3 regions of the Achromobacter sp. GQ309 genome follow, and region 3 is predicted to be linked to each of the others. Evidence: predicted binding sites of a transcription regulator. Region 3 holds the regulator's gene; each other region holds the start of a gene.

The links. Region 3 encodes FNR, which switches genes on or off when oxygen is low (the NO sensors DNR and NnrR bind a similar motif). Its sites were predicted from a motif close to TTGATNNNNATCAA; they were not measured.
Region 1: a site for FNR is predicted at 5,940-5,953, ahead of adhP (alcohol dehydrogenase AdhP). Genes of this name have one in related genera too.
Region 2: a site for FNR is predicted at 3,632-3,645, ahead of AC6CIE_RS13815 (OmpW/AlkL family protein). Genes of this name have one in related genera too.

Annotation. Positions count from the first base shown of each region.
Region 1 covers NZ_JCAXDP010000005.1:534,618-545,144, reverse strand. The annotation lists gene AC6CIE_RS18795 (MFS transporter) at 1-201, opposite strand, end outside; tRNA gene AC6CIE_RS18790 (tRNA-Arg) at 551-625, shown strand; gene pbpG (D-alanyl-D-alanine endopeptidase) at 936-2,138, shown strand; gene AC6CIE_RS18780 (MFS transporter) at 2,199-3,413, opposite strand; gene AC6CIE_RS18775 (MFS transporter) at 3,413-4,621, opposite strand; gene AC6CIE_RS18770 (TetR/AcrR family transcriptional regulator) at 4,757-5,344, shown strand; gene AC6CIE_RS18765 (ribbon-helix-helix domain-containing protein) at 5,426-5,812, opposite strand; gene adhP (alcohol dehydrogenase AdhP) at 6,012-7,037, shown strand; gene AC6CIE_RS18755 (LacI family DNA-binding transcriptional regulator) at 7,146-8,210, shown strand; gene AC6CIE_RS18750 (dihydrodipicolinate synthase family protein) at 8,360-9,265, shown strand; gene AC6CIE_RS18745 (Bug family tripartite tricarboxylate transporter substrate binding protein) at 9,351-10,334, shown strand; gene AC6CIE_RS18740 (FAD-binding oxidoreductase) at 10,354-10,527, shown strand, end outside.
Region 2 covers NZ_JCAXDP010000004.1:86,427-96,953, forward strand. The annotation lists gene AC6CIE_RS13800 (Bug family tripartite tricarboxylate transporter substrate binding protein) at 1-713, opposite strand, end outside; gene AC6CIE_RS13805 (YbfB/YjiJ family MFS transporter) at 740-1,948, opposite strand; gene AC6CIE_RS13810 (LysR family transcriptional regulator) at 2,014-2,886, shown strand; gene AC6CIE_RS13815 (OmpW/AlkL family protein) at 2,926-3,567, opposite strand; gene AC6CIE_RS13820 (glutamate synthase subunit beta) at 3,771-5,237, opposite strand; gene AC6CIE_RS13825 (glutamate synthase-related protein) at 5,246-9,985, opposite strand; gene AC6CIE_RS13830 (hypothetical protein) at 10,491-10,527, opposite strand, start outside.
Region 3 covers NZ_JCAXDP010000001.1:527,185-537,711, forward strand. The annotation lists gene AC6CIE_RS02465 (NUDIX domain-containing protein) at 1-208, shown strand, start outside; gene AC6CIE_RS02470 (2Fe-2S iron-sulfur cluster-binding protein) at 233-565, shown strand; gene AC6CIE_RS02475 (hypothetical protein) at 546-1,103, opposite strand; gene AC6CIE_RS02480 (DUF899 domain-containing protein) at 1,054-1,755, opposite strand; gene AC6CIE_RS02485 (SRPBCC family protein) at 1,835-2,284, opposite strand; gene AC6CIE_RS02490 (ArsR/SmtB family transcription factor) at 2,185-2,622, opposite strand; gene AC6CIE_RS02495 (hypothetical protein) at 2,698-3,867, opposite strand; gene fnr (fumarate/nitrate reduction transcriptional regulator Fnr) at 3,882-4,610, opposite strand; gene AC6CIE_RS02505 (gamma-glutamylcyclotransferase family protein) at 4,708-5,142, opposite strand; gene clpB (ATP-dependent chaperone ClpB) at 5,281-7,887, shown strand; gene AC6CIE_RS02515 (CehA/McbA family metallohydrolase domain-containing protein) at 8,000-9,664, opposite strand; gene AC6CIE_RS02520 (TetR/AcrR family transcriptional regulator) at 9,801-10,448, opposite strand.

The DNA.
Region 1 (10,527 bases), on a different contig from region 3:
GCCCATGAAGATACAGGCCACGCCCCACACCAGGTTCTGCAGGGCGAAGGCCATGGAGAACACTTCGCGGCTCCAGCCGTGCGCCAGGCCCATCGGTTGCATGAAAAGGCCGAAGGTGGCGCGCACCCCCATGGCAAGCAGCACGACCAGGGTGCCCAAGGCAATGGTGCGTGCGGAAATCGTATCGGTTTGGCTAGACATGAAACCCGTGTCTGGTTGTTTTTGGGTTTGCGCCCCCTCCTCGGGGCGGCCCCGCGCGGCGGCGGGACTCAAACATCATATACAAGTCGGCAGGCGGGTCCGTGAATACCCGCGTTGGCACGACAAGCTTCGCGGACGAGGCGTTTGCGAGGCGCCATCCAAAGCCCAATGATTTGGGCGTTGCCCCGCCTGCTGATAGACTTGCGTCCTGCTTCGAGGCCCGCGTCCGCAGTGCTAAACTTCGGCTCGCAAGTTCCGCAGCAATTTCAAGGCCTTAGTGCAGTAGCGCGCCCATGCTGGCGCCCGTTTGCCGCCCTCAGTGCTGCAAGCGTCTCGCGCACCCGCCCCGCTCGCCGTAGTTAAATGGATATAACCGGCCCCTCCTAAGGGTCAATTGGTGGTTCGATTCCACCCGGCGAGGCCACTCAAGCCTCGGCCTTGCGCGCCGTTCCTCCTCAAAAAAGTCCACCCATTCAGCCAGATGAGGGTTAATCCGGGCTACGCTCTTGCGCGCTGCGCGGTTAGCTTTGCGACTTCTGACATGTGACCAATTGCTGCTGCGTCAATATGTCACTGATATTTTTTTCGGTAAACGTCGCAAATCGCCTTGCGTGGCACTTGAAATTGCTGTTTAAATTCGACGCGTAAGCCCATAATTCATCTGGACTTTTCCTGATCCGACGAAACGCCGGCTTAAGAAATATTTGTTCACAGACCGACAAGCCTGCTCAACCATGGCCTTTTCCTGGAAACGTGCAATTGCGAAAGCCCTAGCGCCTGCCGCGCTGGCGGTGTGCGCGCTCCTGCCCCCTGCGGCACAAGCAGCCAAAAATTCCGATCCTTGCAAGACAAACGCCAAATCGGCGGCCTGCAAGGCGCAACAAGCAAAGAAGGCCCCCGCGCCCAAGGCGGGCTCGGGCAAGAGCGCCGCTGCCAAGCAGGCAGCGCCGTCCGCCAAGAAGTCGCCTCCCAAATCCTCTTCGGCCAAGAAGGCCCCGCCCAAGAGCGGCAAGCAGGTTGCCGCGAAAGGCACGCCGTCCAAGAAGGCGGGCGCGTCGGGTAAGAGCGGCAAGGGTGGCAAGGCGGACAAGGCCGCTCGCGGCCGGCGCGTTGCCGCAGCCGGCGCTGCCAGCGCCGCGATGCCGCCGCCCGCCGCCTCGGCCCGCGCCGAAGCGGCCGCGCTGCGCTCCAGCACCGCCTATGTGCAAGACCTGGAAACTTCCACGGTCATCTTCGCCAAGAACGAAAACGTCGTGCGCCCCATTGCTTCGATCTCGAAGCTGATGACCGCCGTCGTCGTGGTGGACGCCAACCTGCCGATGGACGAGATGCTGGAGATCACCGACGAGGACGTCGACGAGCTCAAGCACACCACGTCGCGGCTGCGCGTGGGCACCAAGCTGTCGCGCGGCGACATGCTGCACCTGGCGCTGATGTCTTCCGAAAACCGCGCCGCCAACGCGCTGGGCCGCCACTACCCGGGCGGCCTGCGGGCCTTCGTGGCCGCCATGAATGCCAAGGCGCAATCGCTGGGCATGACCAGCACGCGGTTCATCGAACCCACCGGCCTGTCCAGCAACAACGTGTCGTCGCCGCATGATCTGGCGCGCCTGTTGCGCGCGGCGTCGCAGCGTCCGCTGATCCACCGCTACTCCACCGACACGGAGTACGAGGTCGAGATCAACAACCGCACGCAGACCTTCCGCAACACCAACCTGCTGGTGCGCAAGCCCGACTGGGACATCAAGGTGTCCAAGACCGGCTACATCAACGAAGCGGGCGAATGCCTGGTGATGCTGGCGCGCATCAACGGCCGCGACCTGGCGATCGTGCTGCTGGATTCGCAGGGCAAACTCTCGCGTATTGGCGATGCCGTGCGCATCCGCCGCATCGTGCAGAGCGAAGTGGCGATGGCGTCGATCGGCGCCGGCGGCTGATGGCCGGCTGACCGCTGCGTGTAGCAAAAATGAAGGGCCCGATTGCATCGGGCCCTTTCCTTATTTGGCGCGCACTTGCGCACTGCACTTCGCGGGCTTTCCATCAGAGCCGGCTTTCGCGCCCTGCTTCCCCAGGCTGGCATACAGCGTCAGCACCAGCAGCGCCGCGGCAGCCAACCCTCCCGCCGCAAACAGATTGCCGGTCAAGCCGAAGCCATCGACGATCTGGCCGCCTGCCCATGACCCGAGTGAAATGCCGATATTGAACACGGCTACATACAGCGCGGTGGCGACTTCCACATGCGCCGGCGCGGCCTTCATCATCCAGGTCATGAGGCCGACAGACACGCCGCCATAGGCCAGGCCCCATGCCACGAGCGCCACACCACCGCCGATAGGAAAACCGCCCACGGCCAGGAACAGGGCCGGTGTCAGCAGCAATCCCAGCGCAATTGCCGTCAAGGTCGGCACGGTGCGCTGCGCCGCGGCGATGCCAGCGAGGAAGTTGCCGACGATGCCCGCGAGTCCATAGGCAAACAGCAACGCGCCGATCCATTGCGCGTCGAACCCCGACACCGACAGCAACAGCGGACGCACGAAGGTGAAGGCCGTGAAGTGCCCGGTCACCAGCAACAACGTCAGCAGCAGCCCCGCCCGCAAGCCGCGATTGCCCAGTTGCGCGCCGAACTGGCGCGCGGAGGCCGAACTGGCCACGGGCAACGCCGGCATGACAGCAAGATGAAGCGCCAGCACCAGCGCGCTGAAGACGGCCATGCTTGCGAAGGCCCAGCGCCACCCGGCGAGTTCTCCAATCAGCGAGCCGAGCGGCACGCCCATCACGGATGCGGCGGCGACGCCGCCAAAGATGATGGATGTCGCCAAGCCAACAGCGCCGTGCGGCACAAGCCGCGCAGCCAGGCCGCCGGCGATGGCCCATATGCCTCCCATGCAGAATCCAACGAGGATGCGCGCCGCGAGTAGCCAACCCAGGCCGGGCGCGAATGCCGAACCCACGTTGGCGATCACCAGCAGTCCCAGCAGGCCGCTCAGGATCTTGCGCCGATCCATGCCGCCCGATGCGATCACCACCAACGGCGCGAACAGCGCAGCCAGCAACGCGGGCAGCGAGATCGTCAGGCCGGCGGATCCCGTGGAGACGCGCATCGTGTCGGCAATGGGCGTCAGCAGACCTACCGGCAGCATTTCAGTGGTCACGACGGAGAAAGTGGCAAGACTGGCCGCCCCGACAGCCAGCCATAATGACCGGGCCGCCATCACGCGGCCCGCCATGCCGGCGAGCCATGGGCGCTCAGGCGCCGATGCGCCAACATCGCCACCAACAGCACTACCCCGCCTGCACCGACCGCGACGGCGAAGCCCGCCCGTGCCCCACCGCCATCCACCACGTGGCCGGAAAACGCAGCGCCCAGCGCAACGCCGACATTCAATCCTGCCAGCAGCCAAGTCATGCCTTCGGTCAGGCGTTGCTCGGGCACCAGGCGCTCGACCAGCGACATGGCGACGATCATGGTCGGCGCGAAGAACACTCCAGCAACCAGCACGGCGCCAGCCAGCGCGGCGATGCTGCCGACGAGCAGGAATGGCAAGGTGGTGGCTGCGATTGCCAGACCGCACAGCAGCAAGAGGCGATGCTGTGGCGTCTTTACCTTGAGCGCGCCGTACAACAGTCCGGCCGCGCAGGAACCCACGGCATAGGCCGACAGCACCAGACTGGCCGCGGCCGGCTGGCCCATCTGTTCGGCGAAGGCCACGCTCACGATGTCCACCGTGCCCACGATGATGCCCATCGCCACCATCAGCAGCGCCAGCACACAAACGTGCGCCGATCGGATCACCGATCCGGCGTCCGTGGTGGCGGCGTCTTGCGCCTGGACGGGCGGTTCGGTGTCCCGCTGCACGACCAGCGCGAACACACCAACCATCAGCAGCAATGCCGCGGCCAGCGGACCGGCCTGGGGAAACACCGCGACCGACAGTCCGACCGACAATGGCGGACCGGCGATGAACGTGACTTCGTCGAGCACCGTTTCCAGGGAATAAGCCGTCTGCAAACGCGGCTGGCCCCGGTACAGCACGGCCCAGCGCGCCCGCACCATTGCGGACATGCTTGGCATGAATCCCGCCAGCAAGGCGCCGGCAAACAGCGTCCAGTTGGCCGCCTGCCACCACGAACCGCCAAGCAGGATCAAGAATCCGATGACGCTAACGGCCGTGGCGACGGGTAGCACCCGCATTTGCCCATGCCGGTCCACCAGGCGGGAAATCTGCGGCGACAGCAGCGCATAGGTCAGCACAAAGGTGGCGGATACAGCTCCCGCCAAGGCATAGCCGCCACGCAGTTGCGACAGCATGGTGATGATGCCGATGCCGGTCATCGGCAGCGGGATCCGCGCCACGAGGCCCGCCAAGGCAAAGCCCCGCGTGCCGCGGGCGGCGAAAAGGTCGCCATAAGGGTTGGTCATTCATCTCTCCAGCAGGTATCGGCTTGCCGCTGCACGGCCGGCCAGCGACAATACAAACAGTCCGTATGAATAAGATCGTATATTCATACGGACTGTTTGTAAATAATCATACGCGTCGTATGTAAGGAGAGAGAAATGGTTCGCCGCACGCGCGCCGAGATGGAAGAAACCCGCGCCACGCTGCTCGCAACGGCCAGACAGTGCTTTGCGGCGCACGGCTATGCCGCCACTTCGATGGACGACCTCACTGCGCAGGCGGGACTGACCCGTGGCGCGCTATACCACCACTTCGGCGACAAGAAGGGATTGCTGTCGGCGGTCGTGGCGCAGATCGACGCCGAGATGGATGCGCGCCTTCAGACGATCTCGGACCGCTCCGACGACGCATGGGAAGGCTTTCGCAAACGCTGCCATGCCTACCTGGAAATGGCGCTGGAGCCCGAGATCCAGCGCATCGTGCTGCGCGACGCCACGGCGGTGCTGGGTGGCGCATCCCCGGAATCCCAACGCCATTGCGTGGCGTCTATGCAGCGCCTGATCGACAACCTCATCCAGCAGGGGATTGTGGCCGACGCGGATGCGCAGGCGCTCGCTTCGCTGGTTTACGGCAGTCTGGCCGAAGCCGCGTTCTGGATTGCCGACGGCGAAGATGGCAGTGCGCGGCTGGCGCGGGGCAGCGCGGCATTGGAGCTATTGCTGCGCGGACTGTTGGCGACACGGTAGGCACCACGAACGCGGGACCTGTTGCGGCCGCGGGCGAGCATGGCGCGACGCCTGCTCGCCAAGTCAGCGCGCGCTATGTCGTCATGCCGCGCGGCGCTTCGCGGGAACGGGTTGGGCATCGCACAGCGACGGCGGCAGCCCTTCCAGGACGGCTTGGGCATTGAGCGATTGAATCGGCACGCGGGCATCCCGGGGGATGCGGCCTTCGGCCTGCAGCAACTGATACCGCAGGCAGCATACGCGCAGGAACGAGGTGAAGTTGGCGGCCTCGCCGCGGTACTCGACCAGTTCGTCGTACAGGCGTTCGATCAGTTGCGTGACCCGCATGCCGTCGCGGCCGGCGATTTCTTCCAGCACCTGCCAAAACAGGTGCTCGAGCCGAAGGCTGGTCGCCACGCCGTGCAGGCGCAACGATCGGGTTTCGCAGGCGTAGGAGTGCTCGGTGGCGCGGATGAAGATTTCACACATGGACGGCTCCTGGGCATCGGCGACACGCTGCCGGGAACGGCGCGCCTGCGAACGACTGTACGACGATTGCCGCGCCGGCCGCAATACGGCCCCCGACTCGGTGACGAGTTGTACCTTCCCGCGCTGATTGATGTACATCATGGTTTTAGCCGCGCAAGCGGCCGAGCATAGTGAAACTGATCAGACTTCGGAGGTAGTGATGAACAAGACCATGAAGGCAGCAGTCGCACGCGCGTTTGGCCAACCGCTGGTAGTCGAGGAAGTCGCCGTGCCGCGCCCGGGTCCGGGCGAACTCCTGGTAAAGATCGAAGCCTGCGGTGTCTGTCACACGGACCTGCACGCCGTCGAAGGCGACTGGCCCGTCAAACCCAATCCCCCTTTCATTCCCGGCCACGAGGGCGTCGGCTACGTCGTCGCCGCGGGCGCCGGTGTCACGCACGTCAAGGAAGGCGACCGCGTCGGGATCCCGTGGCTGTATTCCGCCTGCGGCCATTGCGAGCACTGCCTGGGCGGCTGGGAAACCCTGTGCGAATCGCAGCAGAACACGGGCTACTCCGTCAACGGCGGTTTCGCCGAGTACGCGCTGGCGGCAGCCGATTACGTGGGCCTGCTGCCCAAGAGCGTCGGCTTCGTCGATGTGGCCCCGGTGCTGTGTGCCGGCGTCACCGTGTACAAGGGCCTGAAAATGACGGACACCCGGCCTGGCAACTGGGTGGTCATTTCGGGGATTGGCGGCTTGGGCCACATGGCGGTGCAGTACGCCAAGGCAATGGGCCTGAACGTGGCCGCGGTGGACATCGACGACGCCAAGTTGGACTTCGCGCGCCGGCTGGGAGCGGAAGTCACCGTCAATGCGCTGACCACGGATCCGGCTGCTTACCTGAAGCGGGAGATCGGCGGTGCGCATGGCGCGCTGATCACCGCGGTGTCGCCCAAGGCCTTTGAGCAGGCGCTGGGCATGGTGCGCCGGGGTGGCACGATTTCGCTGAACGGGTTGCCGCCGGGGGATTTCCCGCTGTCGATCTTCGACATGGTGCTTAACGGCGTCACCGTGCGGGGCTCCATCGTGGGATCGCGGCTGGATCTGCAGGAGTCGCTGCAGTTTGCCGAAGAGGGCAAGGTCCACGCCACCGTCGCCACCGAACGCCTGGACAACATCAACAGCGTGTTCGACCGCATGAAGCAGGGCCAGATCGAAGGCCGCATCGTGCTCGACTTCGCCTGATACCTGCGCGCGCCCCAAAAGTGTCCGCTGCGGCATGTGTCGCAGCGGGCGCTTTTTCGTGGCGGCGGCTCGGTACAATCCGGCCTACCCTGATCCCAGAGAGGCCGCATGTCCCCTCCTCCCACTGAGCGTCGCAGCAAGCCTGCCACCAGCCGCGCGCCTCGGCGCGGGTCTGGCCGGGTGACCATTGCGGACGTCGCGCGCGTGGCGGGCATGTCGATGCACACGGTGTCGCGGGTGCTGAACGCCCCCGAGAACGTACCTGAACGCACCGTCAAGCTCATCCACGACGCCATCGCCCAGACCGGGTACGTGCAGGACCTGGTTGCCGGCGGCCTGGCCAGCGGCCGCAGCCGTCTGGTGGCGGTGACGGTGCCCACGCTGGGCAGCCCTGTGTTTCTGGAGGCGCTGCAGACGCTCAGCCTGCACCTCAGCCGCCACGGCTATCAGATGATGCTGACCGAAAGCGGATACGACCCCGAACTGGAAGTGTCCGCCCTGCAAGCGATCCTGGGCCGGCGGCCCGACGGCGTGGTCATGATGCGCACGGTGCTGACCCCGACCGGCAGGACGCAGTTGCGCGCGGCGCGCATTCCCGTCGTGGAAGCCTGGGATTGGAATGACGATCCGGTCGACATGCTGATCGGCTTTTCGCACGAGGCGGCGGGCGCATGCGTGGCGCAGTTTCTATCTGAAACCGGAAGGCGGCGGCCCGTGGCCGTCATCGGGAATGATCCGCGTGCGGGACGCCGGTTGCAGGGCTTCACGGCGGCGGCGCGCGAGTTGCGTTTGATCGACGCGGACGCAGACACGCCGCATGTGCTGATCCCCGCCCCCGCCACGATGGGCGCGGGCCGCAGCGGGCTGGCCGAACTGCTGGCGCGCGAGCCCGATGCCGATGCCGTGGTGTGCAGCACCGACATGATTGCCATGGGCGTATTGCTGGAAGCCGCAGCGCTGGGCAGGCAGGTGCCGGGTGACCTGGCCGTCGTGGGATTCGGCGATCAGGCTTATGCGGCGGCCACCACCCCGCCGCTGACGACCGTGCGCATCGACGGCTCGCTGATCGGCGAGCAGGCCGCGCGCGCCATCATCGACCGCCTGGATGGTCACGCCAATGCGGGGTTGCGGGTCGATGTGGGATTCACGTTGATGCGGCGTCAGAGCGCCTGACGCTTTCCCTGTCCTGCCCACGCTGAACCGCGCCTCGTTCTGAGCGGAAACATCGCATTTCCTGGGGAATCTCCCTATCAAAAATATTAGCGCTAATAAAATATTAGCGCTAATATTTTCCGATATTTATACCAAGATCAGGAGACAACATGCTTGACCAAGCCCGTGGCGTTTACATCGTTGCGCAGACGCCCTTTCAGGAGAACGGCGCCATCGACCTGGAGAGCGTCGACTCGCTGACCGACTTCTATTTTTCACACGGCGCCAATGGCCTGACCGTGCTGGGCGTTGCCGGCGAGTCCAACAAGCTCACGCCGGCGGAATCGCTGGCGGTGGCGTCGAGATTCATCGCGCGCGCCAGGAACAAGCCGGTCGTGGTGGGCGTCAGCAACAGCAGCGTGGCCCAGATGGCCGAGCTGACCGGTCAGGTGATGGACGCGGGCGCCGCGGGCGTCATGATCGCGCCACCAGGCGGGTTGCGCACCGAGCAGGAAGTGTTGTCCTACTTCGAGGCCGTGTTCGACCGTATCGGCAATGTGCCGACGGTGCTGCAGGACTTTCCGTTTTCGACAGGCACCTGGATGTCGGTGCCGGTGATTGGCCAGTTGATCGAGCGTCACCCGCAAATCCAGGCGGTCAAGGAAGAGGACCTGCCCAGCATCACCAAGATCACCAAGCTGCGCGCCCTGCCCGGCCGCCGCGTCGCCATCCTGACCGGCAACAACGCGATGTTCCTGCCGCTGGAAATGGGCCGCGGCATTGATGGGCCGATGGCCGGGTTCTCGCATCCCGAGATGCTGTCACAGGTCTATGCGCTGCATACGGCGGGCCGTGTCGACGAAGCCCACGCGGTGTTCGACCGCTACCTGCCGTTGCTGAGCTACGAGAACCAGAGCCAGTGGGGCGTCGCCGTCCGCAAGGAGATCATGAAGCGCCGCGGCGCGATCAAGCATGCGGGCATGCGCCGGCCGGGTCCGAAGCTGGACGCGACCGACCATGCCGAGATCGATCTGCTGCTTGAACGCCTGAAGCGCACGCTCGCCGAAGCGGGTTGACCGAATTTCCCGAGCGCCGTGTTCCCGCGGCGTTTCGGGATGCACTGCAGTACCGAACATCAAAAACCATAAGCAAGGAGACAACATGTTCAAGAGCACCAAGCAGAGCATTGCCTACGCGTGCGCGGGTCTGGTCGCACTGGCGGCGTCGGCGGGCGCGAGCGCGGCGGATAACTGGCCGACCAAACCCATCCGCATGGTCATCCCGTTTTCGGCGGGCGGAAACACCGACGTGGTGGCCCGGCTGATTGCGCCGCACATCGAGAAAGCGGTGGGTCAACCCGTCGTGGTGGAAAACCGTCCGGGCGCGGCGGGCAACATTGCCGCGGACTTCGTGGCGCGCGCCGATGCCGACGGCTACACGCTGTTGATGGGCACGGTGGGCACGCAGGCCATCAACTACGCCATCTACAAGGACATCCGGTTCAAGCCGGCGGATTTTGCGCCGATCACGCTGGTGGCGTCCGTGCCGAACGTGCTGGCCGTGACGGCCAGCCTGCCCGTGAAGTCGGTGCAGGAACTGATCGAGTATGGCAAGAAGAATCCGGGCAAGCTGAGCTTTGCGTCCAGCGGCGCGGGCAGCTCGATCCATCTGTCGGGCGAAATGTTCAAGAGCCGCACGGGTGTCGACATGGTGCACGTGCCGTACAAGGGCAGCGCCGCGGCCGTGACGGATCTGGTCGGCGGACAGGTGCACCTGATGTTCGACAACCTGCCGACCTCGCTGCCTTTCATCAAGAACGGCACGCTGCGCGCGTTGGCCGTGACCAGCGCGGAACGCAGCACCAATCTGCCCGACGTGCCCACCATGGCCGAGGCCGGCGTGCCCGATTTCGAGGCGGGTTCGTGGTTTGGCGTGCTGGCCCCCGCAGGCACGCCGGCGCCCATCGTGAACCGCATCGATCAGGCCATCGAGAAGGCCATGGCCGACCCCGATATGCAGAAGCGCGTGATCGAGCTGGGCGCGGTGCCTACCGTCAAGGGTCCGGCGGAATTCAACGCCTTCATCGGCACCGAGATCGAGAAATGGAAAGCCGTGGTGCAAGCCGCCGGCGCTTCCGCCAACTGACGCGACAAACGAGCCGGCCATGCCTGACGAAGACATCAAAGCCTCTTTACGCGCCGCTTTTCAGGGGCGCGTGCTGGACGACGCCGACGCCCTGGCGCCGCACCTGACCGACTACCGCAAGCGGTGGACGGGCCGCACCTTGGCGCTGGCGCAGCCCGACAGCACCGAGGACGTGGCCAAGCTGGTGAATTGG
Region 2 (10,527 bases), on a different contig from region 3:
GGCACGTCCGGCAGCACGTCCAGGCGCTTGGCGGACGTGACGGCGATCGGGTGGATCTTCTTGCCCTGAATGGCGGGCAGCGCGGAATAGCCCATTTCGAACATCATCGCGATGTGGCCGCCCATGAGATCGGTCGCAGCCAGGCTGCCGCCCTTGTAGGGCACGTGGACGATGTCGATGTTGGCCTGCTCGCGGAACATCTCGCCCGACAAGTGGTGCGCACCGCCCACGCCGGACGAGCCGAAGGTCAGCTTGCCCGGTTCCTTCTTGGCCAGTGCGATCAGGTCGGCCAGCGTCTTGACCGGCAGTTCGTTGTTCACGCTCAGGACCAGCGGGCTGTTCTCGATCAGGATGATCGGGGCCAGATCCTTTTGCGGGTTGTAGGGCATTTCCTTCATCAGCGACGGGTTGACCGCCATCGGGGCCAGGTTGCCCGTGCCGATCGTGTAGCCGTCCGGGGCCGCCTTGGCGATGAGGTTGGTGCCGACCACGCCGCCTGCGCCCGCCTTGTTTTCGACAACGATGGGCTGGCCCAGCGATTCGCCCAGCTTGCGGGCCAAGAGGCGCACGCGGGTGTCGGCAAAGCCGCCCGGCGCGTAGGGCACGATCATGGTCACGGGTTTGGCGGGCCATTCGCCGGTCTGCGCTTGGGCAGCGCCGCCAAAGGCGGCGGTGGCGGCCAGGGCGGCGATCAGGGGGCGTAGTGCTTTCATGCTGGGGACTCCTCGTTACCTGCTTTCTAATTGCTGTGTGGTTGGCCCGAAGGGCCGATGGCATTATGCCCAGCGCCATTGCCGTCTGTCGTGACTTTTCCCAGCCCCCAGGCCGACGCCGCCAGCACCTGCGGCAGGCCGGCGCCCCAGCGCGCCGCCCACGAGGCCAGCAACGGCCCCAGAATCTGCCCCGCCGCAAACGCCGCCGTCATGATGGCCGCCGCCCGCGGCGCCGCCGGGCCGGACAGGCGGCGCGCGGTCAGCATGCCCGCCTGCGTGATCACCATGAAGGTGCCGCCGACCAGCAGCGCTGCCAGGATCACGGCGGCGATGTGGTGCCACAGCGCCACGGTCAGCATGCCGGCCGCCATCAGCGCCTGCGCTCCGCGCCACACCTGCCGGTCGTCTCGGCCGCGCGCCAGCCGCGGGACCAGCAGGCACGACAGCGCCGCCGCCATACCAAAAAGCGGCCAGGCCCAGCCGAAGATCGCCGGGTCGGGAAAGATCTCTTTGGCCATGGCCGGCAAAAAGGTGGCGGGAATGATGTAGCCGACCCCGAAGACACCGTAGTGCAGCGACAGCGCGGCGATGCCGCGCGGCAGGCGGGTTTGCGGCGCGTCGGCAGCCGTCCGTCGCACGGGAGGCGATTGCCGGCTGAGTCCGGGCCACGCCGCCACGGACAACGCCAGCGCCAGGCCGCCCAGCGCGGTCCAGGTCACGCCGGCGCTCGCGTGCGAGGCCATCAAGGCCAGACAGGCCAATCCCGTCAGCGCAATGCCCGCGCCCACGCCGGCATACGTCACCGCCGAAGCCGCGGCCTCGCGCGGGTCGCCGGCGGGCACCGGCCGCCATGCGACGACGCAGATGAAGGCATTGGCGCTGGCATAGCCGGCCGCCAGCCGCAGCACCGACCAGCCCGCCACGCTGTTCAACATTGGCATGGCCAGGGTCAGCGCGGCCACGGCGGCCAGGCTGGCCGCCAGCGTGACGCGCAGCCGTCGCACCGGCCAGACGATCGCCGCCAGTGCGCCCAACAGATAGCCCGCGTAGTTGGCCGACGCCATCCAGCCGCCCTGTGTCAGCGACAGGCCGGACTCCTGCGCCATCAGCGGCCATACCGGCGTGAAGGCGAAGCGGCCGATGCCCATGGCCGCCGCCAGCGCAAGCGCCGCGGGCCAGGCCAGGCTTGTAGCGCTGGCCGAGGGGCGGGGGGAAGGGTAAGCAGGCGTTGACATGGAGCCTACTCTACGGCTGTACTTATATCTTGAATAGTGAATTATTAAGAACGTGAGTTCCCAAAATGAGAAACTTGGATCTCGACGCGCTGCAAATCTTCAAGACCGTGGCGGATCAGGGTGGCGTGGCGCGCGCCGCCGCGCATCTGAACCGGGTGCAGTCCAATGTGTCGACGCGCCTGAAGCAGCTGGAATCCTCGCTGGGAACACCGCTCTTTCGGCGGCAGAACCGCCGACTGGTGCTGTCGGATCAGGGCCGCGTGCTGCTGTCCTACGCCGACCGCCTGCTGCGCCTGTCCGATGAGGCGCAGGCGGCCGTCCGGGAAGGCGCCCTGCAGGGCGTGCTGCGCATCGGCACCATGGAGAGCACGGCCGCCGCCCGCCTGCCCCCCATCCTGGCGGCCTATCACGCGGCCTGGCCGCAGGTGCGGATCGAGCTGGTCACCGGCACCTCGGGCGCATTGGCCGCGAAGGTGCGTAATTACGAGATCGAGGCTGCCTTCGTGGCGCAACCCTTCCCCGCAGAGGGACTGGCGGCGATGGATGCATTCAGGGAGGAATTGGCGCTGATCTCGCCGTTGGCGTGGGATCCGATCGGCAGTCCGAAAGACCTGGGCAACCGCAGCGTCATCGCCTTTGCGGCGGGCTGCTCATACCGGCGCATCCTGGAGTCGTGGTTGAACCAGGAGGGCATTGCGCCCGGCAAGGTGATGGAGTTTGCGTCGTATCACGCCATCGTGGCGTGTGTGGCAGCGGGAACCGGGGTGGCGATCGTGCCGCGGTCCGTGCTGGCGGTGCTGGGGGCGGAGCATTCGGTGCGCGTGGGTGCGTTGTCCGGGTCCCATGGGCAGGCGCTTACCCAGCTGATCTGGCGCGCCGACGACGACACGCCGGCATTGCAGGCGCTGCGCAGCCGGCTTGCGCCGCCGCAGAATTGAGCGATGCGCGCGGGGCCGCGCGCATCGTCAGGCCAGCGATCAGAAGCGGTAACCAACGCCCACCGTGGCCACCCACGGATCGATGCGCGCGGTGCCGACGCGTTCGCCATCCAGCGTCACCTTCGACTTGATGTCGATGTAGCGGATGTCGGCGTTCATGAACCAGCGATCATTGATCTTGATGTCCGCGCCCAGTTGCGCGGCCACGCCCCAGGAATCGCCCAGCTTCAGGTTCGAGCCCTTGAGCGCGCCCTCGGCCTTGGTGTCGAAGAAGTGGGTGTAGTTGATGCCGACGCCGATGTACGGCTGGATCATGCTGTCGGGCAGGATGTGCCATTGCAGGCTGAGCGTGGGGGGCAGTTGCTTGGAGGAGCCGATCTTGCCCAGGCCGCCGCTGCCGCTGACGTCATGCTGGAAGGGCCAGGCGCCCAGCAGTTCGATACCGATGTTGCGGGTGGCCATGTAGGCCAGGGTGAAGCTGGGGCGCACGTTGTTGTTCACGTCCAGCTTGACGCTGCCGTCGAGCACGGTGCCATTGTTTTGCGAGGGGCGGACTTGCGTGACGCCGACGCGGAACAGCACGTCGCCCGCTTCGTGGGCGTGGGCGGGAGCGGCAAAGGCGCCGGCAGCGATCAAACCGGCAATGGCGGTGGCGCGGATACGCCCGTTCAGCGAAAACATTTTCTTCTCCGATCTTTCCGTGTGGGGTGAGACGACAGGTTCTCAGACCGCCCCGTCCCCGTTCTTGACGTGTGTCAATTCGTGAAAAGACCGTTTTCAGAAAGTGGTTATGTCGCAACAACTGCGGTTAACCGCAACGCAAGGGCAAAAAAAACGCCGCCGGTGCGCGAGGCAACCGGCGGCGTTGATATGTCGCAATACGATCAACGCGGCAATTCACTGCTTCCCATCAGGTAGGCGTCGACCGAGCGCGCACACTGGCGGCCTTCGCGGATGGCCCACACGACCAGCGACTGGCCGCGGCGCATGTCGCCGGCGGTGAAGACCTTTTCCACATTGGTGCGGTAGTCGTCGGTGTTGGCGCGCACATTGCCGCGGCCATCGCGATCCACGCCGAACGCGTCCAGCACGTTCTGCACCGGCGACACGAAGCCCATGGCCAGCAGCACCAGATCCGCCTTGATCTCGAACTCCGAGCCTTCGACTTCGCGCATCTTCATCTGGCCGGTGGCGTCGTCCTTGAACCATTCGACGCGCGCGCCGACCAGCTTCTCGACCTTGCCGTTGGCGCCCTTGAGCAGCTTGGTGGTCACCGACCAGTCGCGGTCGCAGCCTTCCTCGTGCGAGGACGACGTGCGCATCTTCAGCGGCCAGTACGGCCACGTCATGGCCTTGTTTTCGGACTCGGGCGGCTGGGGCATCAGTTCGAACTGCGTGACCGATGCGGCGCCGTGGCGGTTGCTGGTGCCGACGCAGTCGGAACCCGTATCGCCGCCGCCGATCACCACCACGTGCTTGCCCTTGGCCAGCGTCTGGTTGGTGAGGCGGTCGCCCGCCACGGCCTTGTTCTGCTGACGCAGGAAGTCCATGGCGAAGTACACGCCGTCGAGCTCGCGGCCCGGCACCGGCAGATCGCGCGGCGTTTCCGAGCCACCGCTCATCACGACGGCGTCGAATTCGGCCATCAGCGATTTCGGCGTGCGCACCGTCAGGCCATCGGCAACGGGATCCTTCGGATCGCCGACGTAGGTCGACGGCGCGAATTCCACGCCCTCGGCTTCCATCTGCGAGATGCGGCGGTCGATCTGGTGCTTTTCGAGCTTGAAGTCGGGGATGCCGTAGCGCAGCAGGCCGCCGATGCGATCGCTCTTTTCGAACAGGGTCACGGAGTGGCCGGCGCGCGCCAGTTGCTGCGCGCATGCCATGCCGGCGGGGCCCGAGCCCACGACGGCGACCTTCTTGCCCGTCTTGCGCGCCGGCACTTGCGGCGCGACCCAGCCTTCGGCCCAACCCTTGTCGATGATCGCGTGCTCGATGGACTTGATGCCCACGGCGTCGCTGTTGATGTTCAAGGTACAGGCGGCTTCGCAAGGCGCCGGGCAGATGCGGCCCGTGAACTCCGGGAAGTTGTTGGTGGAGTGCAGGACGTCCAGCGCGCGGCGCCAGTCCTGCTTGTACACCAGGTCATTCCAGTCCGGGATGATGTTGTTGACCGGGCAGCCGTTGTTGCAGAACGGGATGCCGCAGTCCATGCAGCGCGCCGCCTGCTGCTTGGCCTGATCGTCCGTCAGGTGCAGGACGAATTCGCGCCAGTTCTTCAGCCGCTTCTGCGGGGCCTCGGAGGCCTCCTGCAGACGCTGAAATTCCATAAATCCAGTGATCTTTCCCATGGTATCCCTCACGCAGCCAGTTGTTGCGGGTTGGCTGCACGCCACATTTCACCCAATGCGCGGCGGTAGTCCGTCGGCATGATCTTCACGAATTTGCCGCGCGAGGCTTCCCAGTCGCCCAGGATTTCGCGGGCACGGTAGCTGCCGGTGTAGCGGAAGTGATCTTCCACCAGGCGGCGCAGGATGGACTCGTCCGTCTCGCGTTCGCCACCGCGCTGCGCGCTGTGCCAGATGTCGATGTTGTTCAGCGACTGCTGCTCGGCGTGCGGCACCACCGATTCCAGTTCCACCATCGACAGGTTCACACGGTGCTTGAGCGTGCGGTCCGGATCCCAGACGTACGCCACGCCGCCGGACATGCCCGCCGCGAAGTTGCGGCCGGTGGAACCCAGCACGACGACGGTGCCGCCGGTCATGTATTCGCAGCCGTGATCGCCGGTGCCTTCCACGACGGTGGCTGCGCCCGAGTTGCGCACCGCGAAACGCTCGCCCGCCACGCCGTTGAAGAACGCCTCGCCTGCCAGCGCGCCGTACAGCACGGTGTTGCCGGCAATGATGTGGTCGGGGCCGAAGCCGCGGAAGTCGTTGGGCGAGCGCACGATGATGCGGCCGCCGGACAGGCCCTTGCCCACGTAGTCGTTGCCTTCGCCCACCAGATCCATCGTGATGCCGTGCGCCAGGAACGCGCCGAAGCTCTGGCCGGCGGTGCCGTTGCACTGGATGTGGATGGTGTCGTCGGGCAGGCCGTCATGGCCGTAGCGCGAGGCCACGGCGCCGGACAGCATCGCGCCGATCGTGCGGTTGCGGTTGCGCACCGGCACGATGAACGACACCTTCTCGCCACGCTCCAGCGCGGGCTTGCTGCGCTCGATCAGCAGGTGATCCAGCGCGCCGGCCAGACCGTGATCCTGCTCTTCGGTCTGGTGCACTTCGGCATCGGACACCGTCTGGTGGAACACGCGGGTGAAGTCCAGCCCTTGTGCCTTCCAGTGCTCAACGCCCGAACGCATGTCCAGCAGATCGGCGCGGCCGATCAGGTCGTCGAACTTGCGGATGCCCAGTTGGGCCATGATTTCACGGACTTCTTCGGCGATGAAGAAGAAGAAGTTCACGACGTGCTCGGGCTTGCCCTGGAACTTCTTGCGCAGCGCAGGATCCTGCGTGGCCACGCCCACCGGGCAGGTGTTCAGGTGGCACTTGCGCATCATGATGCAGCCTTCGACGACCAGCGGCGCGGTCGCGAAGCCGAATTCGTCGGCGCCCAGCAGCGCGCCGATGACGACGTCGCGGCCGGTCTTCATCTGGCCGTCGGCCTGCACGCGGATGCGGCTGCGCAGGCGGTTCAGCACCAGCGTCTGCTGCGTTTCGGCCAGGCCCAGTTCCCAGGGCGTGCCCACGTGCTTGATGGACGACACCGGTGACGCGCCCGTGCCGCCGTCATGGCCGGCGATCACGACGTGGTCGGCCTTGGCCTTGGCCACGCCCGCGGCCACCGTGCCCACGCCGACTTCGGACACCAGCTTGACCGAGATCGAGGACTTGGAATTGACGTTCTTCAGGTCGTGGATCAGCTGCGCCAGATCTTCGATCGAGTAGATGTCATGGTGCGGCGGGGGCGAGATGAGGCCCACGCCGGGCACCGAGTAGCGCAGCTTGGCGATGTATTCCGACACCTTGTGGCCGGGCAGCTGGCCGCCTTCGCCGGGCTTGGCGCCCTGCGCCATCTTGATCTGGATCTGGTCGGCGGACGACAGGTACTCGGCGGTCACGCCGAAACGGCCCGACGCCACCTGCTTGATCTTCGAACGCAGCGAATCGCCCCGCTTGAGTTCGACGTCGGCTTCGATGCGGTCCGTGCCCAGCACCGAGGCCAGCGTGTCGCCGTCCTTGATGGTGCTCTTGCCTTCGCGCATTTCGGCGCGGTAGCGCAGTTCGTCCTCGCCGCCTTCGCCGGTATTGGACTTGCCGCCGATGCGGTTCATGGCAACGGCCAGCACCGAGTGCGCTTCGGTCGAGATCGACCCCAGCGACATGGCGCCGGTGGCAAAACGCTTGACGATTTCCTTGGCCGGCTCGACGTCGTCCAGCGGGATGGCGCGCGACGGGTCGAAGCGGAACTCGAACAGGCCGCGCAGCGTCATGTGGCGACGGCTCTGGTCGTTGATGATCTGCGCGTACTCCTTGTACGTGCGGTAGTTGTTGGCGCGCGACGCGTGCTGCAGCTTGGCGATCGAATCCGGCGTCCACATGTGCTCTTCGCCGCGGACGCGGTAGGCGTATTCGCCGCCGGCGTCCAGGTCGTTGGCAAGCACGGGGTCGGTGCTGAAGGCGGCGCGGTGCTGGCGCAGCGCTTCTTCGGCGACCTGGAAGATGCCGATGCCTTCGATGTTGGAAGCGGTGCCGGTGAAGTACTTGTTCACCAGGGCGCTCTGCAGGCCAACGGCTTCGAAGATCTGCGCGCCGGTGTAGGACATGTACGTGGAAATGCCCATCTTGGACATGACCTTGTTCAGGCCCTTGCCCAGCGCCTTGATGTAGTTCTTCACGGCCTTTTCGGGGTCATTCATCTTGCCCAGCGATTCGAGCGCCAGGTAGGGGTGAATGGCTTCGGCGCCGTAGCCGCCCAGGAGCGCGAAGTGATGCACTTCGCGGGCCGAACCGGTTTCGACGACGAGACCCGTGTTGGTGCGCAGGCCGGCGCGGATCAGGTGCTGGTGCACGGCCGACGTGGCCAGCAGCGCAGGGATGGCCACGCGCTCGCTGTCGACCAGGCGGTCCGACACGATCAGGATGTTGTAGCCGCTGCGCACCGCGTCGACGGCGCGCGCGCACAAGGCCGCCACGCGGGCTTCGATGCCCTCGGGACCCCAGGCGGCGGGGTACGTGATGTCCAGTTCAAAGCTGCGGAATTTCTTGCCCGTGACCTGGTCGATGTCGCGGATCTGCGCCATGGCGGCGAAGTCCAGCACCGGCTGGGACACTTCCAGGCGCAGCGGCGGGTTGACGTTGTTGATATCCAGCAGGTTCGGCTTGGGACCGATGAAGGACACCAGCGACATCACGAGCTGTTCGCGGATCGGGTCGATCGGCGGGTTCGTGACCTGAGCGAACAGCTGGCGGAAATAGTTGTAGAACGGCTTGGCGCGGTCCGACAGCACGGCCAGCGGGGCATCATTGCCCATCGAGCCGATGACTTCCTCGCCGCTCGATGCCATGGGCTCCAGGATGAACTTGTAGTCTTCCTGGGTCCAGCCGAATGCCTGTTGGCGGTCCAGCAGCGACACGGCCGATTGCGTGGCCACGGCGACCTGACGCGGCGCGGGCAGCGATTCCAGCTTGATCTGCAGGCGTTCGATCCACTGGCGGTACGGACGGCTGTTGGCCAACTGCAGCTTGATCTCGGCGTCGTCGATGATGCGGCCTTGTTCCAGGTCGATCAGGAACATCTTGCCCGGCTGCAGGCGCCACTTCTTGACGATGCGGTTTTCGGGGATCGACAGCGTGCCGGCTTCGGAAGCCAGGATGACCATGTCGTCGTCGGTGACCAGGTAGCGGGCAGGACGCAGGCCGTTGCGGTCCAGCGTGGCGCCGATCTGGCGGCCATCGGTGAACGCGACTGCGGCGGGGCCGTCCCACGGCTCCATCATGGCGGCGTGGTACTCGTAGAAAGCGCGGCGGCTTTCGTCCATCTGCGTGTGCTGTTCCCAGGCTTCCGGGATCATCATCATCATGGCGTGGGCCAGCGAGTAGCCCGAATTCACCAGCAGTTCCAGGCAATTGTCGAACGTCGCGGTGTCCGACTGGCCTTCGTAGACGATGGGGTACAGCTTTTTCAGATCGTCGCCCAGCACGGCCGACTGCATCATGCCTTCGCGGGCGCGCAGCCAGTTGAAGTTGCCCTTCACCGTATTGATTTCGCCGTTGTGGGCAATCATGCGGTACGGGTGGGCCAGCGGCCAGGCGGGGAACGTGTTGGTCGAGAAACGCTGGTGGACCAGCGCCAGCGCGGACACCGTGCGGGTGTCGGCCAGGTCGCGGTAGTAGCGGCCGACCTGATCGGCCAGCAGCAGGCCCTTGTAGACCACGGTACGCACCGAGGCCGAGGGCACGAAGTACTCCTTGCCGTGCGCCAGATGCATGTTCTGGATGGCGTGGCTGGCGGTCTTGCGGATGACGTAGAGCTTGCGTTCCAGCGCGTCCGGCACCATCACGTCGGCGCCGCGGCCGATGAACAGCTGGCGGATCACGGGTTCGCAGTCGCGGACGGTGGGCGACATGGGCATGTCGACATCCACCGGCACGTCGCGCCAGCCCAGCACGACCTGGCCCTCGGCGCGCACGGAGCGCTCGAGTTCCTGTTCGCAGGCCAGGCGCGAGGCCGTTTCCTTGGGCAGGAACACCATGGCCACGCCGTACTCGCCGGGCGGGGGCAGGATGATGCCTTGCTGGCTGAGTTCGTCGCGGTACAGCGTGTCGGGGATCTGGATCAGGATGCCTGCGCCGTCGCCCATGAGCTTGTCTGCGCCGACCGCGCCGCGGTGGTCCAGGTTCTCAAGAATCTTCAGACCCTGCTGGATGATCGCGTGGCTTTTCTTGCCCTTGATGTGGGCAACGAAGCCGACGCCGCAGGCATCATGTTCGTTCTTGGGGTTGTACAGGCCCTGGGCCGAAGGCAGGCCGATGCGGGTTGCATCGATGGCAACTGCCTTGGAGGTGGGACAGGATTCGGTCGGGGTAATTTGGGGCATGGCGCGCTCCGCAGTGGGCCTGCGTCTAATGTTGCAGTGCAGGAGTCGGACAATACCCCCGACGCAAGTAGGGTGCAACAGGAACAAACGGGGTATGACCCTAATTAAATAGGTGCGCCGTCATAGTGCATGAATATAGGGACACAACAACGGCCGCGCCGTTATTGGCTGTCGCCGGAGCAGGTCTTTTGTCGCAGTGACTCGGGCGTCCAAAGCGGTGCAAAATCACGCTATACGTCCCTATTTAAAAGAATGTTTTTTCTGTGCGCGATCAATGTCAGGTGTGGCGAAATTGCACCTTGTCGTCGCGCAGGTCCCGCGATGATGTGAGTCAAGCGCACGCGCGGATCGCGCTTTTGCGGCGCAGATGTCGCCAAGCGCACGAGCAGATCGTGTTTTTGCGGCGCCGACTCCGCGGGCTGCCCGAATGCCTTGCGGCGGCAGCGCGGCACCGCAATGCCCGGACGCAGACAAACAAAACCCGCCGTGATGGCGGGTCGGGGGGTCAGGAGTTGTTGACCGGTGGCGTGGTGGTTGGTGGC
Region 3 (10,527 bases):
CATCTTCTTTGCGCGCGGCCTGCGGGCAGGCGAGCGCCAGCTCGACCAGGACGAATTTCTGGATGTCATCAGCAAGCATCCCGAGGAGCTGCTGGCGGCGTGCAGCCAAGGCGAGGTCACCGACGCCAAGACGCTGACCTGCGTACTGTGGATGCAGAACGTGCTGTCCGGCGCCTGGAAGCTGGACTGGCAGGACAACGTCGCCTGAGCGGCGGCGGGCAGCCTGACGACGATGTGCTCGCACCCGGTTCTCGTCCAGCCCTTGGGCCTGCGCTTTGACGCGCCGGCCGGCACGTGCGTGCTGTTGGCGGCGCAGGCCGCGGGCATCAAGCTGCCCAGTTCGTGCCGCAATGGCACCTGCCGCGCCTGCATGTGCCTGATGCTGGACGGATCGATCGTGTACGGCATCGAATGGCCCGGCCTGTCGCGCGACGAAAAGGAAGAGGGCTGGATCCTGCCGTGCGTGGCCCAGGCGACGTCGGCGCTGGAAATCCAGGCCCCCGGCGCTGCGTTGATCGAGACGGCGCCGCCCGCGGTTCGCCCGCTTACCGGCGCCAGGCGCTGACCGCGGCGACCGGCAACAGGGTCGCAGCCATGCCTGCGGCCATTCCTGCCGCCATGCCCAGCACCATTCCCCAAAACGGCGCAGCGCCCAGCGCCTGCGCTGTCTGAACGCCCAGGCGCGCGCCCAGCACCATACCGATCGCCATGAGGACCAGGCAGAGCACCCGGCTTGCCAGCGGCGGTTCGCCGGCTTGCAGCCGCAGCCAGAGCCATCGGATACGAGGCATTCGGGACCAAGGCAATTGAACCCAGGGCCATCGAGTCCCGGACAGCTGAGACCAGGGCAGCAGCGCCGCCAGCGCCATCGCGGCCGAGCTGGCCGGCATCAGCACGACGTGCCGCCATGCCAGTTGCGCCAGCGTTCCCGGCGCACCGCACTCGCTGGCCAACAGCGCGGCGGGCGTGCGCCACGTGTCCACAATCAGTCCGGCGCCCATGGCCGCCAGGCACACCAGCCACAGGCCAGCCATGCCGGCCGTGGCCTGCGGCCTAGCGGTGGTCGTGGCAGGCTTGGCGCGGGGTGTCGCCGTATCGGTCATGGTGGCGCACCCAGTCGCGAACATCGAAATACGGGCCGTTTTCGTTGCGGCCCAGCGGCGCGATGTCGAGGTAGTTGTAGGCCCCCGCCAGGCGCTCCACGCCGCGTTCGAAGGCCGAGTAGGTGTGAAAGATTTCGCCGTCGGGATCACGGAAGAACGCGCTGGTCCCTGGACGTTCCTCGACGGCGCCATCCGCCTGCGGCACGGACGCTTCGAAGTCGAAATTGAAGTCGCTGCCCGCTGACGAGTACCAGTCAAACTGCCAGCCCATGCGGGCCTGGAAGGCGGCCAGCCGGGCATACGGCGCGCGCGAGACCGCCACCACCGTCACGTCGTGGTGCCGCAGGTGCATGAGCGCGCTGTCCAGGTGATCGGCTAGGAGCGAGCAGCCCACGCACCCGTCCTCCCAGTCCGGACTGAACATGAAGTGATAGACGATGAGCTGGCGCCTGCCGTGGAACAGGGCATCCAGGCCTTGCATGCCGTGCGCGCCCTCAAAGGTGTATGGCTTGTCCACTCGCACCCACGGCAGCGCCATGCGGTCGCGGGCCAGGGCGTCCGAGGCGTGGGTCAGTTCCTTTTCGCGCCGCAACAGCGCCTCGCGGGCAACGGTCCATTGGGGGCGGGATACGACGGGATGATCGGTTTGCATCGTGCGTCTCCTTTGCGTGCCGGGCGCTTGGACCCGGGGGTCAAGTTCGGATCCGGCGGACAGGTCCGGGGCGCCAGGTTCAGGCCTTGCCGGCCAGGTGGTCCGCCAGCCGGTCCATGGCGCCGGACCAGCCATTCTCGTGGCCGTCGCGGGTGGCTTCGTCGACGAACGGTGTCTGCAGGAAGGCAAGCTCGGTGCCCCCGTGTGCCGAGGTGAAGTCCAGCGTGATCAGTGAGGTTTCCTGCGGCGTGTCGCGCCATGCCCAGGTGAACACCAGACGGCGATGCAGCGCGACTTCCTGGTAGCGGCCGCTGGCGTAGTGTTCCCCGCCGTCTGCGGTGATGAAGCCGACTTCATAGGCGCCGCCCACGCGCACATCGGTTTCGGCCAGCAACACGCGTTGCGTGCCTGCCGGGCCGAACCAGCGCATCAGCGCTTGCGGGTCGGTCCAGGCTCGCCAGACGCGTTCGACGGGGGCGTCGAAGCGGCGCTGGAGCCGCAGCTCGAGGGGGGAGATTCGGTTTTCCATGGGTGGATTTCCTCTTCGTGATAGAGATATCGCGCCAGCGAATCCAGTTGGCCGGTCCAGAACCTTTCGTACCGTGCCAGCCAGCCGGCGGCGGCGCGCATGGGTTCGGGAGACAGCGTGCAGCGCACGACCCGCCCGTCCTTGGCGCGCGCGATGAGGCCGGCCTCTTCCAGCACCCGCAGGTGTTTCATAAAGGCGGGCAGGGATATGGCGTGGGGTCGGGCCAGGGTGCTGACCGAGGCCGAGCCCTGTTCCAGGTCCGCCAGCACCCGGCGGCGCGTGCCATCCGCCAGCGCGGAGAAGATGGCATCGAGACCATCATCATTTAACTTAACCATAAGGTTAAGTTTTAGGTCTGCCACAAGCGCGTGTCAAGCGCGATGGCTTCGGACTTTCCCTAGGGGTGAAGCGCGTTACTTGCCGCGCGGCTTGATGATGTCGCAGGCCGCGGCGGTGTTGCTGGCCGGGGCGTCGCCGCCCAGCAGCGCTCGCACGCCGCAGACCGAGCCGAACATGCGCTTGCCGTCGTGGCCCACGCCGCCGACTTCGAAGGCGCTGTGACGCAGGGGGACGGGCTTGGAGCCTCGGGCGGCCAGCACGTGCTCGTACTGGACGTAGCCCGTGCCGCGCGCCAGCCGGGTGGCGCCCTGGGCTTCGGCGCCGCAGGCTTTGTCCAGCAGCCGGTGCTCGGGGTTGTTGTCCGCGCCGCCCAGCAGGTAGACCACATCGCGCGCCGCGTAGCGCACGAAGAGGCGGGAATCGTCGGATTCGCCGGCGTAGGCGGGCAGCTTGTCCGTGCCGTACTTGTACTGGTTGTAGGTGGGGCAGATGCCGCGCTCGTAGGGCGCGTAGCCCTTGCCGTCGGCGCGTGGCCTTTCGTTGGTCAGGTACAGGTAGGAAGAGGGGTTGGCGACCACGTACCGCAGGGTCAGGCCGTCGCGTCGCAACACCCCGTCCACGTTGTTCAGCACCGCATACCGGTGCACCAACTGCGCGCCGGCCGAATGGCCGGCAAGCACCAGGCCGGCGAGCGACGGCAGGCGCTTGCGGTCGTCCAGGCTGCGCAGCAGGTCGTCCAAAACCTGGAACGAGGTGACGGGGGCGGGCCGGCCCGTGGCCTGGACGCTTTCCTGGCCGTCTTCCCAGCTGGCCTTGCGCCAGGCGGCCATGCCCGCGAAGCCCGAGTCGATCGAGCCGGAAAACCGCGGGGCCAGCACCAGCGTGTCGCCGGCGCGCGCCGGGTCGGCGGCGACCAGCGCGGCGGCGGTTTCGTAGTAGTTGTCGGCGTCGCGCTTGACGCCGTGGATGACGATGAGCACTTGCTTGATGCCGCGCAGGTCGTCCTTGGCCAGATCCCGGTTGGCGTAGACCGGCATCTTGTACCGGTTTCCGGGGCGGCCCAGTTCAACCGCCTGCCAGCGCAGCGGCGCCGCGCGCTTGGGCACGGGCGTGGCTTCGTCGTAGTCGTAGGGGTCGGGCAGCGGCGTCTGCGCATGCGCAGCGCCGCAAGCCAGCAGGGTGGCCAGGGCGAGCGAGGCCGCCAGCGCCGTGCGGGTCAGGGATGTGGCAGGCGCGCGGCGCATGGCGCGGCGACCGCTCAGCAGCTTTCGAGTCCCAGCAGTTGCTTGAGCGCGGGCAGGTCCAGGATGCGGACTTCGCGCTGGTTGATCTTGATGAGGCCGTCGCGGGCAAAGCGCGAGAACAGACGGCTGACCGTTTCCAGCGTCAGGCCCAGATAGTTGCCGATTTCTTCGCGGCTCATGCGCAGCACGAACTCGGTGGACGAGTAGCCCAGCGACGCATAGCGCTGCGAGAGGTTCAACAGAAATGCGGCCAGGCGCTGTTCCGACCGCATGGAGCCCAGCGACGCCAGCATCTGGTGCGAGCGGGTGATCTCGCGGCTCATGAGGCGGCGGAATTGCTGTTGCAGCGACGGCAGGTGCGACGCGACGCGATCGACTTCGTTCAGGCGGATGACGCAGACCTCGGAATCTTCGAGGGCCACGGCGGCCGACACGTGCTTGCCATCCAGCATGCCGTCCATGCCGACGATCTCGCCGGGCAGATGGAAGCCGGTGATCTGGATCTGGCCGGTGGCGTCTTCAAGTTGCGTTTTCAAGCTGCCGAAGCGCACGCCGTAGACGGCGTCGAGCGGATGATCCAGCGAAAAGAGCGTCTTGCCTTTTTCCACGCGGACGCGCTCTTTGACCAGTTCGTCCAGCTTTTCGACTTCGGCGGCTGCCATGCCCACGGGAACGCAGACGTGACCCAGCATGCACGTGGAACAGTGGGCGGCATCAGGGGCAATGGGGACCCGTTTTTGCATACGATGACCTTTAGAGTGCCCATTGCACGGCGGGCGCCGGAACGGGTGTGAAGCACGAGACAGGCGTCTATTGTAGTCCGTTGTTACTACGGGTGTCTTACCGGGCGTCCTGCTTTGTTCTGGAAAGGCGATGAGCAATCCAGTCTTCCCCGGTGATATCGACCGCCGCGGCCCGAAACGCGGGGTCGATCGGATAGTACTCGCAGGGCAGCAGACTGGTCGGGCCGGCGCCTTCCAGACTGGCGGTAACCGTGCGGCGCACGAAGCAGCAGGGCTTGCCGGGCTGATATTCCTCGATCTCGTCCATCAGGGCGATCAACGCCGGTTCCACCTGGAAAACGTCGCCGCGCACGCGCCGGCCGTCCTGCACGGGGATGAGCCCGGGCCAGTCGCCAAAATCGACCAGCATGCCGGGCACGCTGGCCGCGCCGACGTGGCTGGCGGCCGGCAAACCGCGCGCTGCGGCCGCCCGGGCGAGGTCGTTGATTTCGCCGGCCCGTAGGGTGCCGTACACAAAAACGTATATGCTCATTGCTCTGTTTGCTGGTGCACGTCGAAGAAGACCATGAGAGGCGCCGGGTGTTGAAATTGTCTCACCCGGCCACATATTCAGGTTATCGAGCCAGCCGGCACGGATCGGTCAGGCTCCCCACAAGCCAATACGACCATTATGCGATTCGACAAACTGACGACCAAGTTTCAACAAGCGTTGGCAGACGCCCAAAGTCTGGCCGCCCGCAACGACCACCCCTACATCGAACCTGTCCACGTGCTGTCCGCCCTGTTGTCGGATTCCGACAGCGGCGCGGGCAGTTTGCTGGCGCGTGCCGGTGTGGCGGTCAACCGACTGGGCCCGGCCCTGGAGTCCGCCCTGAAGGGCTTGCCGCAGGTGCAGGGCGAAGACAACGTGCAGGTGGGCCGCGACCTGCAGGGCGTGCTGACCCGTACCGACAAGGAAGCCTCCCGCCGCGGTGACACCTATATCGCCAGCGAACTCTTCCTGCTCGCGCTGGCCGACGACAAGGGTGAAGCCGGCCGCATTCTGCGCGACGCGGGCCTGCAGAAAAAGGCCCTGGAAGCGGCGATCGACGCCGTGCGCGGCGGCGAGAACGTGTCGGGCGCCGAAGGCGAAGCCAACCGCGAGGCCCTTTCCAAGTACACGCTGGACCTGACCGAGCGAGCCCGCCAGGGCAAGCTGGATCCGGTCATCGGCCGCGACGACGAAATCCGCCGCACCATCCAGATCCTGCAGCGCCGGACCAAGAACAATCCCGTGCTGATCGGCGAACCCGGCGTCGGCAAGACCGCCATCGTCGAAGGCCTGGCGCAGCGCATCGTCAACGACGAAGTGCCCGAGACCCTGCGCGGCAAGCGCGTGCTGTCGCTGGACCTGGCGGCGCTGCTGGCGGGCGCCAAGTTCCGCGGCGAGTTCGAAGAGCGCCTGAAGGCCGTGCTGAAAGAGCTGGGCCAGGACGACGGCCGCAACATCGTGTTCATCGACGAGCTGCACACCATGGTGGGTGCGGGCAAGGCCGAAGGCGCGATGGATGCGGGCAACATGCTCAAGCCGGCGCTCGCGCGCGGCGAGCTGCATTGCATCGGCGCCACCACGCTGGACGAATACCGCAAGTACATCGAGAAGGACGCGGCGCTTGAGCGGCGCTTCCAGAAGGTGCTGGTCGACGAACCCGACGTGGAATCCACCATCGCCATCCTGCGCGGCTTGCAGGAGCGCTACGAAATCCACCACGGCGTCGAGATCACCGACCCGGCCATCGTCGCGGCCGCCGAGCTGTCGCATCGCTACATCACCGACCGCTTCCTGCCCGACAAGGCCATCGACCTGATCGACGAAGCCGGCGCGCGCATCCGCATGGAAATCGACTCCAAGCCGGAAGTGATGGACAAGCTGGACCGCCGCATCATCCAGCTCAAGATCGAGCGCGAGGCCGTCAAGAAGGAAACGGACGACGCCTCCAAGCGCCGCCTGGGCGTCATCGAGGACGAGCTGCAAAAGCTGCAGCGCGAGTACAACGACTTCGAGGAAATCTGGAAGGCCGAGAAGGCCGCGGTGCAAGGCACGCAAGCCATCAAGGAAGAGATCGACAGCGTCCGCGCCGAAATGGCGGAACTGCAGCGCAAGGGCCAATTCGACAAGCTGGCCGAGCTGCAATACGGCAAGCTGCCGGATCTTGAGGCACGTCTGAAGGCCGCCGAGGTGGGCGCTGCCGAGGCCGCCGAAAACGCCGAAGGCGACGAATTGCGTCCGCGCCTCTTGCGCACGCGTGTCGGCGCCGAGGAAATCGCCGAAGTCGTGTCGCGCGCCACCGGCATTCCGGTGTCGAAGATGATGCAGGGCGAACGCGAAAAGCTGCTGCACATGGAAGAGTTCCTGCACAAGCGCGTGGTGGGTCAGGACGAGGCCGTGCGCCTCGTGTCCGACGCCATCCGCCGTTCGCGTGCGGGGCTGGCGGATCCGGCGCGGCCGTATGGCTCGTTCCTGTTCCTGGGCCCCACCGGCGTGGGCAAGACCGAGCTGACGCGCGCGCTGGCTGAGTTCCTGTTCGACTCTGAAGAGCACATGATCCGCATCGACATGAGCGAGTTCATGGAGAAGCATTCGGTGGCGCGGCTGATCGGCGCGCCGCCCGGATACGTGGGCTACGAAGAGGGCGGCTATCTGACCGAGGCCGTGCGGCGCAAGCCCTACAGCGTGGTGCTGCTCGATGAAGTCGAAAAGGCGCATCCGGACGTGTTCAACGTGCTGCTGCAAGTGCTGGACGACGGCCGCCTGACCGATGGCCAGGGCCGCACCGTCGATTTCCGCAACACGGTGATCGTCATGACGTCGAACCTGGGTTCGCACCATATCCAGACGCTGGCTGGCCAGCCGTACGACGTGGTCAAGGAAGTGGTGTGGGATGAACTGAAGCAGACGCTGCGGCCTGAATTCCTGAACCGCATCGACGAAGTGGTGGTGTTCCATGGCCTGGAAGCGCAGCACATCGAGTCCATCGCCCGCATCCAGCTTCGCCGTCTGGGCGAGCGCCTGGAAAAGCAGGAGATGCGGCTGGAAGTGACGGAACCGGCCCTGGCCGAACTGGCCCGCTCCGGCTTCGATCCGGTGTTTGGCGCGCGCCCCTTGAAGCGTGCGATCCAGCAGCAGATCGAGAACCCGGTGGCGCGTCTGATCCTGGAAGGCAGGTTCGGTCCGCGCGACGTGGTCCCGGTGGATTGGCAGGATGGCCAGTTCGTCTTCACCCGCACGTTGCAGTGATCGCGCTGCAATAAGCAGAATGCCCGGCGCGTAGCCGGGCATTTTTTTGTCTGCGCCGTAGCGCCGACGCGCCGCCGCGCCGAACAGATCGGCGCGGCGCTGGGCAATCACATCACTTCGCGACCGTCACGAACACCGGGTTCGAATAGAACCACAGGTCGTTGTAGTTGCGGGCGTTGATGGCGTTGAAGCGCGCCGCGTTGTCGGCAAAATCGACCTTCGCATCCGGCAGCGGTTCGCCCGCTGCGGTTTCGCCTGCCACGTCCACGCCAAGATTGGTGCCGCGCAGGCGCAGGTACTGGCTCTTGTCGGCTTTGATCGTGGTCGTGATGACGTTGTAGCCATCTTCGTCCACCTTCCAGTCGGCCTTGGTGAAGCGGGCCAGTACGCGCGTCGTGGGGTTGGTGTCGGCGTCGTATTCCGGGGTGCCGGGTGCGGCGCGTTCGGTCACGTCGCCGACGATCAGGTCCACGTGGTTGACGGTGGGCTTGACGTAGGTGGGGTTGCCGCTTTCGATCGGGTACTCGTAGTTGTTGCGCTCGGGGCTGCGGAAGCGGATCGTGACCTCGACGGTTTCACCCTTGGCCGCCTGCAGTTCGCCGCCCATGTGCACGGCGCCGGCCGCGCCCTTGGCCTGGAAGTCCAGCGCGTCGATCAGGTCGCCGAAGACACCGAACATGCGGCCGCTTTTCAGGCCCGTGACCACGGCCGCCATGTCGTCGCCGTCCTTCCAGACGTACGTCTTCGAGTATTCGCCGGGCGCGTAGCCGCTGCTGTACAGACCCTGGCTCGTGCGGAAGTGGTAGTCCGAATCGGCCACGTTCCAGATGCGTCGGCCTTCGCCCAGCAGCGCGTCCCACGTGCCGCCCAGGTGCGCGACCAGGTAATCGGCGCCGCCATAGGTGCGGTTGGGCAGGAAGGCGTTGGTGTAGGCGGTGGCGTAGCCGCCACGGTCCGGCTCCATCTGGTTGCCGACCATGCCTTCGATCGCGAAGAAGACGCTCGGGGCCAGGTCGTTCATCTCGCGCAGCTGGGCGATCGTGTACTTGCCCGCGTAGCGCGACGGGTGGTTCAGCAGCATGTAGCTGTCGGGGTACTTGTCGCGCAGCCACTTCAGCGCGGCCAGCGAGTCGGCGTGCGTGGTGAACGCGCGCGTTTCGCCGGACAGGCGCGAGACCAGCAGCGGGTCGAACAGGTTGGGATCACGGTTGGTGAACAGGTACTCGAACTCGGCCACGGCCTCCAGCGACTTGGGCGACTGCGGATCGTTGTAGCCGATGCCGATGTTCACGTGGTCATGCGTCGGCATGTCCCATTCGAACGACGAGAAGATGATCTTGCCGGCGTAGCGGCCCGCGGCCTGCGCCTGCTTGATGTAGGGCACTTCGTACTGCGCCATGCCTTGCGAGAACGGGATCGATCCGCCGGGCAGGTTGACGCCGGTATGGTCGCGGGCGGACAGGCGCAGATGGTTCGAGATGGCGGCCCAGTCCAGCTTGTAGCGGTCGAACGCCTGATCCAGCGCGCTTTCCAGGCTGACCTGCGCGTCGTCCGACTGGAACGTGTGCACGTGCAGATCGCCCGTGGACCACGCACCCGTTTCGACCGGCTTGGGTTGCTCTGCGGGCGGCGTCGGGTCGGTCACGACGGGCGGCGTCGGCTCAGGGGTGACCACCTCGTCATCGTCATCGCTGCCACCGCAGGCGCTCAGCAGGGTCACGCAAGCCAGCGACAAGGGCATGATGGCTCGCCGCAGGCGGGATACTTCGAACTGCATCTACAACACTCCAACGTCATGTCGGCATGCAACGCGCATGCCGCAAAGCGCGCAACTATGCGGGCGGGGAATGACGTGGGAATGACAGTGGCGCGCCGGATGTCGATTTCCGTGCGCCTGGCGTTGTCTTCAGCAGCTATTTTTTTGCGGCTCGGCCTTCGGCCAGCGCCTGCGTGATGATGGCGTTCGCGGTCCAGCGCACCACATCGGTGACCTCGGGCAGGTCGAGCTTCCAGATGTCCTTGAGCACCAGGAACACCTCGGTGCCGTACACCAGCGACAGCGCCTGCGCGACGCGGTCCTGCTGCGCCGGTGTCAGGTCGGCGGCCAGGGGTGCGATGGCGCGCCTGAGGATGTCGACGCGGTGGCCGCGCACCAGTTGGGGCTCGGCGCCGGCCTTGCCGGCGCTGGCCTGCGCATGCTGTTGCAGCGACACCTGAATGGCAGCGCGCAGCGGCGCCTCGTGCGCCGCCAGTCGCGGATACGCGAAGCGCAGCAGCTCGTCGACGCGCGCCGCCGCGTCGGGCGCATCGGAATTCCACGCGAGGATGGGGCCCAGGCTTTCGTCCACCACGGCGGCGATCAGCGCGCTCTGGCTGGGAAAGTAGCGGTAGGCGGTGGCGCGCGAGACTTGCGCGTGTTCGGCCAGCTCGGCGACCGAGGGCGTGACGCCTTGCGCCATCAATTGCTGGGCGGCGTCGAGCAGGGTCTTGCGCATCCGGGCGCGCGGCCCGTGCGGAGGTTCGCCGCTGGCGGCTGCCTGCGGGCTGGCGGGGGCGATCAGCTTCGTGCCGGCCGCTGCCGAGGACGCCTTGCGGGCGAGGGATTCGGATTGACGTGAGACAGGTGTCTCAGTATGATTC